One region of the Colwellia sp. MT41 genome, then DNA from elsewhere that is predicted to be linked to it. Evidence: predicted binding sites of a transcription regulator. Region 1 holds the regulator's gene; each other region holds the start of a gene.
What was found. Region 1 encodes sigma-54, which starts transcription at its own class of promoters, with help from an activator protein. Its sites were predicted from a motif close to GTTGGCACGNNNNTNGNNT; they were not measured.

Region 1 (3,287 bases):
GAAAACTCACCGTTAGTGATAATATCATGGCTATCTTACAAATACGTAAAGAGCTTACTGAAACACAACGCGCGGAAAAACTTGAACACCTGTTAGAAGAGTTTCATATTTGTCATATCAAAGATAATACCGGCATGAGCTTGTCAGGTGGTGAAAGACGACGCGTTGAAATTGCCCGAGCATTAGCGGCTGAGCCACAATTTATTTTATTAGATGAACCCTTTGCTGGTGTTGACCCTATTTCGGTTGGCGACATTAAAAAAATAATATTACAATTAAAAGAGCGCGGCATAGGTATATTAATCACCGACCATAATGTTAGAGAAACTTTAGACGTTTGTGAGCATGCCTATATCGTTAGCCACGGTGAAATAATTGCCCAAGGCAATGCCGAGCAAATTCTTGCTAATCAAAAAGTGAGAGATGTATACCTTGGCGAACAATTCACGCTATAGTAAGGCTATACTAAAGCGAAAATGACTAGCTTTAAGCAGAACAATTTAAGAGCAAAGTAGTGATAGATTAGCAAACTATAACTACTAAGAATAATAAATAGGAAATCATATAACCTAGATGCGACCTACACTACAGCTCCGTATTGGACAACAATTAACCATGACTCCGCAGTTGCAACAAGCAATCAAGCTGTTGCAACTGTCAACGTTAGAATTACAACAAGAAATTCAAGAAGTATTAGAGAGCAATCCATTACTTGAGCTTGATGAAAAAGTTGAAAATGAAAATACTAGCGATGAAAACAATCTTGAAGAAGCATTTACAACCAGTGTCTCTGAAACTAACACTGAGCTGACAACAAGTGACGGGAGTGAAGAGCAACCAGCAAGTATTGACGAAATCAGTACCACTGAGGCCATGGAAAAAAAGGAAATACCCGAAGAACTAAATATCGATACCACCTGGGAAGAAAGTTACAGTGCTGGCGTTTCAAATACCGGCGCAGTTAGTAGCCCTGCCGATGATTATACCTATCAAGGGGAAACCACGGACTCCATTCAAGATCATCTATTGTGGCAAATGGAATTAACGCCTTTCACTGATACCGATAAAACCATCGCTATTGCCATTATTGAAGCAGTTGATGATGCCGGTTATTTAACCGTATCACCAGAAGAAATTCTAGAAAGTGTCGGTACAGAAGGGCTAGAGCAGGATGAAGTTGAAGCGGTCTTAAAACGTATTAATATGTTTGACCCTATTGGCGTCGCTGCTCGCTCAATTGCTGATTGTTTACTTATTCAGTTGAATCAATTTAGTGCTGATACCCCTTATCTGAAAGAAAGTAAACTCATTATCAATGAACATATTGATTTACTTGGTAACCGAGATTACCGTCAGTTAATGCGTAAAACCAAATTAAAAGAAGATCAACTGCGTGAAGTTATGCGTTTAATTCAAAGCTTAAATCCTCGTCCAGGTGATGCGGTAATTAAAGGTAATAACCAATACGTTATTCCTGATGTTACCGTTGAAAAGAAAAATGGTCGCTGGGTGGTTGAGTTAAATTCGGACACGGCACCAAAACTCTCTATTAATAAGCAATATGCGGCCATGTCTAAAACAATGAAATCATCAACTAATGATGGTCAATTTATTAGATCAAACTTGCAAGAAGCCAAATGGTTTATTAAGAGCTTAGAATCTCGTAATGACACCTTACTCAAGGTGTCCAATTGCATAGTTCAGCGTCAGCAAGGATTTTTAGAGCATGGTGCTGAAGCCATGCTTCCTATGGTGCTCAATGATATTGCTGAAGCTGTTGATATGCACGAATCCACCATATCTCGAGTGACCACGCAAAAATACATGCACACACCAAGAGGGATTTTTGAGTTAAAATACTTCTTCTCCAGCCATGTTAGTACCGAAAATGGTGGTGAATGTTCATCGACCGCAATTCGTTCTTTAATTAAAAAACTTATCTTAGCGGAAACACCTGCTAAACCGTTAAGTGACAGCAAAATGGCTGATATACTGGCCGAGCAGGGAATAAAAGTGGCGCGACGGACTATTGCTAAATACCGAGAATCATTAGCGATACCACCATCAAACCAACGTAAGAGTTTACTTTAAAACACTACCATAAAAGGATCATGCTTATGCAAATTAATCTTTCTGGCCATCATGTAGAAGTAACAAGTTCATTACGAAAATATGTTGATAGCAAGTTCTCAAAACTAGAACGACATTTTGATCATATCAATAATATTCATGTCGTACTTACCGTAGAAAAGCTTAACCAAAAAGCAGAAGCCAATATCCATATTAATGGCGGTGAAGTGTTTGCCTCAGCAGTTAACGGCGACATGTATGCTTCTATTGATACTCTAGTTGATAAACTTGATCGACAAATCCTTAAGTATAAAGGTAAGATAGCTCAGCACTAAGCTTAGCTAAATCATGAATACGCTTTAAAGTAATTAAAGCCGATAAATCTGGCGCCCTAAGCTAAATGAATTAGCACAGTTGGGCGCCTAAAATAATTAACACCATTATGCAATTATCAGAAATATTAACAACAAGCTGTACCACTTGTGATGTAGAAATCACCAGTAAAAAACGTATTTTAGAAAAAATTTGTCAACTCGCTGCCAAGCAAATCGGTGATATAGAACAAGATGATCTGCTAGAAAGTTTACTTAATAGAGAAAAAATGGGTAGTACCGGCATAGGAAACGGCATTGCCATACCCCATGGTCGATTACCTAATGCCAATAAAGCTGTCGCAGTGTTAATAACAACAGAACAAGCTATTGATTTTGATGCCATAGATAATAGGAATGTAGATGTTTTTATTGCCTTATTTGTGCCGGAAAATAGCTGTAAAGAACACTTAATTACCCTACAAAGTATCGCTAAATTATTTAGTAATAAAAAGATGATTAAGCGAGTTCGCAAATGCCATGATAATCAAGCACTCTATAACCTAATTCAACAAGCTAGTAATACCCTAGATGCCATATAGTAAAGTACACGGATATAAGATATAAGAATGAAACTAATCATAGTTAGTGGCCGCTCTGGCTCGGGTAAATCAGTTGCCCTACGCGTATTAGAAGATCTTGGTTATTATTGTGTCGATAACATTCCAATTAACCTCTTACCGGCATTAATCCATACGGTTATCAATGACTATGAAAACGTTGCCGTCAGTTTAGATGTACGAAATTTACCAAAAGATCCCGAAGATATTCCTGAAATCATTGCCTACTTACCTAGAGCAGTAGACGTTAATACCTTATTTCTTGATGCCGATGATAAAGACTTAA
Region 2 (3,287 bases), 230 kb from region 1:
GCAGAAATTGGGCCATGCCCAGCGCTGAATCCGAATATGGCAAAGCAATCGAACACCTTTATGCCTACCGCAGTGCACTCGTAAGCACTAATGGCAAGGATAAAGCACAATTTTATGCTCGAGCTGATAACTTACGTGCTTATCTTGACGAAGTGCAAAAACGTTTAGGTAGTTACTCACAACGCTTAAGCCAAAGTGTTGCTCGTGAACAGGTAAACACTGACTTAGCCGGCGATAATCGCGCTGAACAATCAAGCCAAGGCGATGCTTATGTACAGCTACAAACGAGTTGGTGGCTAATAGATGATGTTTTCTATGAAGCTAGAGGAGCAACCTGGGCATTGCTACAGCTACTGAGAGCCATTGAAATAGATTTTAATAGCATTTTAGAGAACAAAAATGCAAAAATCAGCTTACAACAAATTATTCGTGAGTTAGAAGCGAGCCAAGAATCATTATGGAGCCCAATGATTTTAAACGGTAGTGGCTTTGGTCTGCTGGCCAACCACTCATTAGTTATGGCTAATTATATTTCTCGCGCGAATGCGGCACTAATTGATTTGAATGAACTTTTAACCAAAGGATAACAACATGAAAAAAACTTTATTGGCTGCCAGCGTAGCAGTATTAATGTGTGGAACTGCCCAAGCCGATACCTTATTAGGTTTGTATATCGGTGGTCACATGTGGGCTAACGAAACCAGCGGTAGCTTTGGTGAAGGTTCTGATAATCAAACCGTTTTTGATTTCGATGATAAAAAGCAAGGTAGCTTCTACGTTGCTTTTGAGCACCCAATTCCATTAATTCCTAATATTAAAATAGCCTCAACCACGCTAGATACTGTTGGTGGTACGCAATTAACAAGTAGCTTTACTTTCGACCAAGTATCCTATGCTGCTGGCTCTACGCTAGATACCACCCTTGATGCCAGCTTTGTTGACTACACCCTTTATTATGAAGTATTTGATAATGATTTATTATCCTTTGATTTCGGTATAACCGCACGTGATCTTGATGCCAACATTCAAGTTGCAGATCAGGTAACTCAACTGCAAAGTGATTTAGATGTTTCCGGTATTATTCCAATGTTTTATCTATCAACTATTATCGGTTTACCTTTTACTGGCTTAAACATATTTGCTGAAGCCAATTTTTTAAGCTTCGACGACCAAACGGTTTATGATGCTCAAATTGGCGTTAGTTACTCGATTCTAGATAACCTAGCGGTAGATTTTGACGTGACTTTAGGTTATCGCACCATGAAAATGGAATTAAATGATTTAGATGGCTTTTACAGTGATTTAACTTATGACGGTTTCTTTGCCGGTGCCATTGTGCATTTCTAAGGTATCGCTCACTTATAAGGCTATAGCCCTTGCTAAGACATAAGCAATACAAGTAAAAATATAATCAGGCCGTAGATATGCTAAATATCCACGGCTTTTTATTATCTGGCTCTCAATAATTTTATCTACCGACAACTAAAGTAAATATAATACATTAGGTTAGGGTCTACAGCTAAACGGCTATTTCATCGTATTACCTGTCAATTTTTTTTACAGCTAGTTACACCTCCTTATTTACATAATTAATAAATCCTTTAAAAACAGTGCACTATAAAATTGGAATGGTTTTTGCTACTACGGGTGGAGATATAATCATTTGAAGGACTTTTCATGAAATTTAGCGTGCTATTAACTTTTATCCTCTCCCTATTAATTTCTATAAACGCAAATGCCACTTTACTAACACTTGCCGATGTTGGCGCTGTAGATCGTTTTATTGCGAGCGCGACGTTAGAGAAAAGTAGTAATGATACTGAATTAACTTGGGTACGTGATATTTTAGGCCATGATAATATTTTCTTAAATGATGGTGATAAATACGATTCAGTAGAAAGTGATTGGTCGTTAATTGAAGGTGATATTTATGCAACCGAGCTAAAAATAGACCCGGGCTACTTTTTATTAAAGTTTGGTGGTGGCGTAAAATCAGGAGCTACACATTTTTTATATGAAAATGTTGGCAACCTATCATTTGCCGTTATTGATTTTGCTGATACTGGCTTAATCAGTATTACAAAAATACATATGGGCAAAATTAGCCATGTCGATGAATTTAGCGCTACGCCAAATACACCTCAAGGCACTCCTCCTGCACCTATCCCTGAGCCGATGACCATTTCTTTATTCGCGCTAGCTTTATTAGGTTTAGCTCGACGTAAAAAATAATGAGTAGCCTTGCTATTCAAACAATAAAAAGCCGTGACTATGATGAATAGCCACGGCTTTTTATTGCCCATGTTAAATGGTAACTATACTGAGGTGAGATAATAACTAGCGTTAACGATTAAGGTGGGAAAATCGTCCATAACGCTGGTGTAAAATAGCCACCCGCTCGACATAAACTTGCGTTTCTTTATAAGGTGGAATACCACCATAACGTTTAACGGCCCCCTCTCCGGCATTATAAGCCGCCGATGCAAGTTCATTATTACCCTTATATTTCCTTAATAAGCGCGCCAAATGCTTCACGCCGCCGTTAATATTTTGCTGAGCACTTAAGGCGTTTTTTACCCCTAACTCTCTGGCGGTTGCTGGCATCAACTGCATTAACCCCTGCGCCCCCTGCTTAGAAATGGCCTGTGGGTTAAAATGAGACTCAGCATGAATAACAGCTCTGACAAAGGCGGCATCAATACCATACTTTAATGCTGCTTGATTAATATCTTGCTTATAAGGCTGTAAATAAAGTTTAGCTTGGCGCCAATCAATTAATGAGTCGACTTGACAAGCATAACAATCGACGCGATAACGACTAAAATCGACACCTATGGGTTCAATATCAGAAAATGACGTTACCCCAGCAGAGGATTTATAGGTGTAAATATTGGCTAATTTATTCTCTGCGGCAAAAATATCGCCAGTAATCACTAGCAGCAGCAAGCAGACACTGTCAGTGAATATTCTTTGCCAGCGGTTATTTAAGAGTACTTTCATTCTGCTTCTATTGTCCTGTATTTAATAACAACCAAAAACGTGCCAAAACCCATATTCCATTTTGGAATAAAAAATCGCTATCTATTCCTTTTGTTCTGACTTCAATGTCTCTATTCTTCCCTCATCAATTGTCATGGGTAAAATAGTTATGTTGCCAGAGCAACGCTTATTAAAGCAAAACACATCAAATTCAGCAAATAAAAGTAGTGCCTTAGATGCTAATCAACTGGCTTCACTACAACAAAGCGTTGCTGATTACTCATCACTACAACTTGCGTGGGCAAGCG
Region 3 (3,287 bases), 1.9 Mb from region 1:
GCTTTATTATTATTGCTGAATATAACCGCAGTGTGCAGGGCTTTCTCGTTGCTGGCGTTGAGCGAATAGTGACATTAAGTTGGACTGATGTAATGCCACCACCAGAAGGGGCAGGTAAATCCAGTTATCTAACCGCAGTCACTGAAATAGATGGTCAAATGGTGTCAATTTTAGATGTTGAGAAAATTTTAAATGAGATTAATCCTGTTTCAACGGAGTTAAGTGAAGATGTCATTGATGCCAGTGTTGGTGAAAGTCTAGGCGATAAGCTGGTTCTGATTGCTGATGATTCAACGGTAGCACGAAACCAAGTTAGAAGGGCATTAGAGCCATTAGGTATCAAGATGATTTTAGCTAAAAATGGTCGTGATGCTCTCGATCAGTTATTGGCGATTGAGGCAACGTGTGAACATAGTATTACTGAAAAAGTTGCGCTAATGATTTCTGATATCGAAATGCCAGTAATGGATGGCTATACCTTAACGGCAGAAGTCAAAGGAAATGACCGCATGGCTAAAATGCCCATTATCTTACATACCTCGCTAAGTGGGGTATTTAATAATGCTATGGTTAAAAAAGTGGGGGCAGATGATTTTATTGCCAAGTTTCACCCTGATGAATTAGCTACCGCTGTAAAAAAATGGCTAAAATTAGAAGATTAACTCTTTATAAAAATTAAAATAAAATTTCAAAAGCATTTGACCTGAATTTATGCACCCCAATTTTGGTGAATTTAAATGAGTACTTCGAAATAAACAGGAAGCTATTGTGTCAGCAAGACAACTTGATGAAAAAAGTTATAACCAATTTAGAACCTTTTTAGAGCAGCAATGTGGCATTGTGCTCGGTGAAAATAAGCAATATTTAGTTAAAAGCCGCCTAGCGCCACTAATGGCTAGATTTGACGTGAGTTCATTGGGTGAATTAGTCACTCGGACACTTTCCCCTGTAGAGCGGCAATTACGTGCCGCAGTCATTGATGCTATGACCACAAATGAAACCTTATGGTTTCGAGATGATTATCCCTATAAGTTACTACAGAGTAAATTGTTGCCTGATTTTGTCAACAGAAAAACGCCGGTTAAAATTTGGTCCGCCGCCAGTTCTTCTGGGCAAGAACCCTATTCTATTGCGATGTCAGTATTGGAGTTTCAACAAAAAAATCCTGGAGCATTCCCTCGTGGTGTGCAGGTCATAGGTACCGATATTTCCACGACTATGCTAGAACACTGTAAATACGGTCATTATGATAATTTAGCACTTGCTCGTGGTCTATCTGAGGAACGTAAAAAACGCTTCTTTGAAGAAGGTGATAACGGTATGTTGAAGATAAAAGAACAAGTCAAAAATATGGTCAATTTTAGGCCGCTTAATTTACTGAATAGCTATAGCTTGATGGGCCGCTTCGATATTGTTTTTTGTCGTAATGTGCTCATTTATTTCTCACCAGAAATTAAAGCACAAATCATTAGTCAAATTCATGGCGTATTAAATCCTCAAGGCTATTTGTTTTTAGGTGCATCGGAATCTCTATCAGGAATAAATCAAGATTTCACTATGTTACGTTGTAATCCTGGTATCGTTTATCAGAAAAAATAACCCTGTCAAATATTACTCATTGCTAGTGAATATAACCGCTAGCAAGCATTACCCTCATTAACTCACTTACCTTTAAAACAGCCTTGTTAAATTTTTTGGCATAAATATTGAATGTCATTTAGCTATAACGTAAATCATCGTGAGGCTATTATGGCTATAGGATTCGATCAAGGCTTTCAACTACACACCCAAGGCATGCTTATCCGTGCCCAACGTGCAGAAATCATTGCTAGCAATATTGCCAATGCGGATACCCCAGGTTACAAAGCAAAAGGGCTTGACTTCAAACAAGCACTTAGCCAAGCAGCAAATAAGCAGCAAATGGGCATGACTCGTACCAATGAAAAGCACTTTGATGTACGCACCGAACTCAATAATTCAGTCAGTTTTCGTGTACCAAATCAGCCTGATACTGGGGATGGTAATACGGTAGATGTACAAGTGGAACGAAACTTGTATCTAAAAAATTCATTGAAGTATCAAGCAAGTGTACAGTTTCTTAATGGCAAAATACAAGCCATGAAGAAAGTGATTAGTGGAGGTTAATAATTATGAGTCTTTTTAACGTATTTGATATCACGGGTAGTGGTATGAGCGCACAATCAATCCGCTTAAATACTACGGCGAGTAACATTGCCAATGCCGAAAGTGTTAGTAGTAGTGCCGATAAAACTTACCGCGCTAGACATCCCGTTTTTGCCGCTGCCATGCAAGAAGCTGCCGCAGGGCTAAGAGCAAGTGACGGTAGTAGCGTAGGGGTTACTGTTTTAGGCATTGTTGAAAGTGATAAACCGCTAAATGTTGAATATGCACCTAATCACCCCATGGCAGATAAAGACGGCTATATCTATAAGCCCAATGTTAATGTCATTGAGGAAATGACAAATATGATATCAGCATCGCGTTCCTATCAAACGAACGTGCAGTTAGCTGAATCGGCCAAAAACATGCTCAATAAAACCTTAATGTTAGGGCAAAGATAATGAGCAATATTGATAGGTCACTTAGTTTACTACATAACGTAGGAGTGGATAATGGAAACAGTTAAGGGCACTAACCTGTTAGAGGGGCTTCGTTGGCAAAAAGAAGAATATAAAGCGGCTGAAAAAGATAACGGCATGCTGACGCAAGCTGATTTCTTTGCGCTATTAACCCAAGAGCTAGCGAATCAAGATCCAACCAAACCGGTTGATAATAACGAAATTATTTCTCAAATGACCGCCTTCTCAACTACTGATGGTGTGCAAAGATTGAATGATTCATTTGATATATTTGCCAGATCTATGACGTCTAGCCAAGCACTGCAAGCTTCCTCGTTGGTTGGTCGCAGTGTTTTGGTTGAAGACAATGTATTTGGCATGGAAGAGGGGCAATCGGTAAAAGGTAAACTGGTTTCAGACAAACCAGCCAGTAACGTAAAAATTTATGTTGAAAATATTGCCGGTGAAATCATTCAAACTGTGCAAGTAGGTAAGGTCGATGCCGGCGGAATGAATTTTACTTGGGATGGTCAAACAGCAGAAGGTGAACCTGCTCCCGAAGGTGCTTACCGTTTCCGTATTGTTGGTTTGGTTGACGGTCAAGCCTCTGAATTAGAGGCGATGACATACCGTAAAGTAGATAGCGTAACCTTAGCTGGTGCTGGCGGTAATATCATACTGAATCTTAATGGCGGTAGCTCCATGGCC

Region 2: CMT41_RS16895 (PEP-CTERM sorting domain-containing protein) is a predicted target of sigma-54. The motif match lies at 1,623-1,641, and genes of this name have one in related genera.
Region 3: flgB (flagellar basal body rod protein FlgB) is a predicted target of sigma-54. The motif match lies at 1,694-1,712, and genes of this name have one in related genera.

The regions. Positions count from the first base shown of each region.
Region 1 is NZ_CP013145.1:3,756,935-3,760,221, forward strand. Features, by position in the region: gene lptB (LPS export ABC transporter ATP-binding protein) at 1-455, shown strand, start outside; gene CMT41_RS15905 (RNA polymerase factor sigma-54) at 574-2,091, shown strand; gene hpf (ribosome hibernation promoting factor) at 2,118-2,405, shown strand; gene ptsN (PTS IIA-like nitrogen regulatory protein PtsN) at 2,513-2,983, shown strand; gene rapZ (RNase adapter RapZ) at 3,011-3,287, shown strand, end outside.
Region 2 is NZ_CP013145.1:3,984,498-3,987,784, forward strand. Features, by position in the region: gene CMT41_RS16885 (DUF2333 family protein) at 1-587, shown strand, start outside; gene CMT41_RS16890 (TIGR04219 family outer membrane beta-barrel protein) at 592-1,347, shown strand; gene CMT41_RS16895 (PEP-CTERM sorting domain-containing protein) at 1,678-2,232, shown strand; gene CMT41_RS16900 (lytic transglycosylase domain-containing protein) at 2,344-3,000, opposite strand; gene CMT41_RS16905 (assimilatory sulfite reductase (NADPH) flavoprotein subunit) at 3,149-3,287, shown strand, end outside.
Region 3 is NZ_CP013145.1:1,322,358-1,325,644, forward strand. Features, by position in the region: gene CMT41_RS05575 (chemotaxis protein) at 1-662, shown strand, start outside; gene CMT41_RS05580 (CheR family methyltransferase) at 769-1,599, shown strand; gene flgB (flagellar basal body rod protein FlgB) at 1,750-2,145, shown strand; gene flgC (flagellar basal body rod protein FlgC) at 2,151-2,582, shown strand; gene CMT41_RS05595 (flagellar hook assembly protein FlgD) at 2,634-3,287, shown strand, end outside.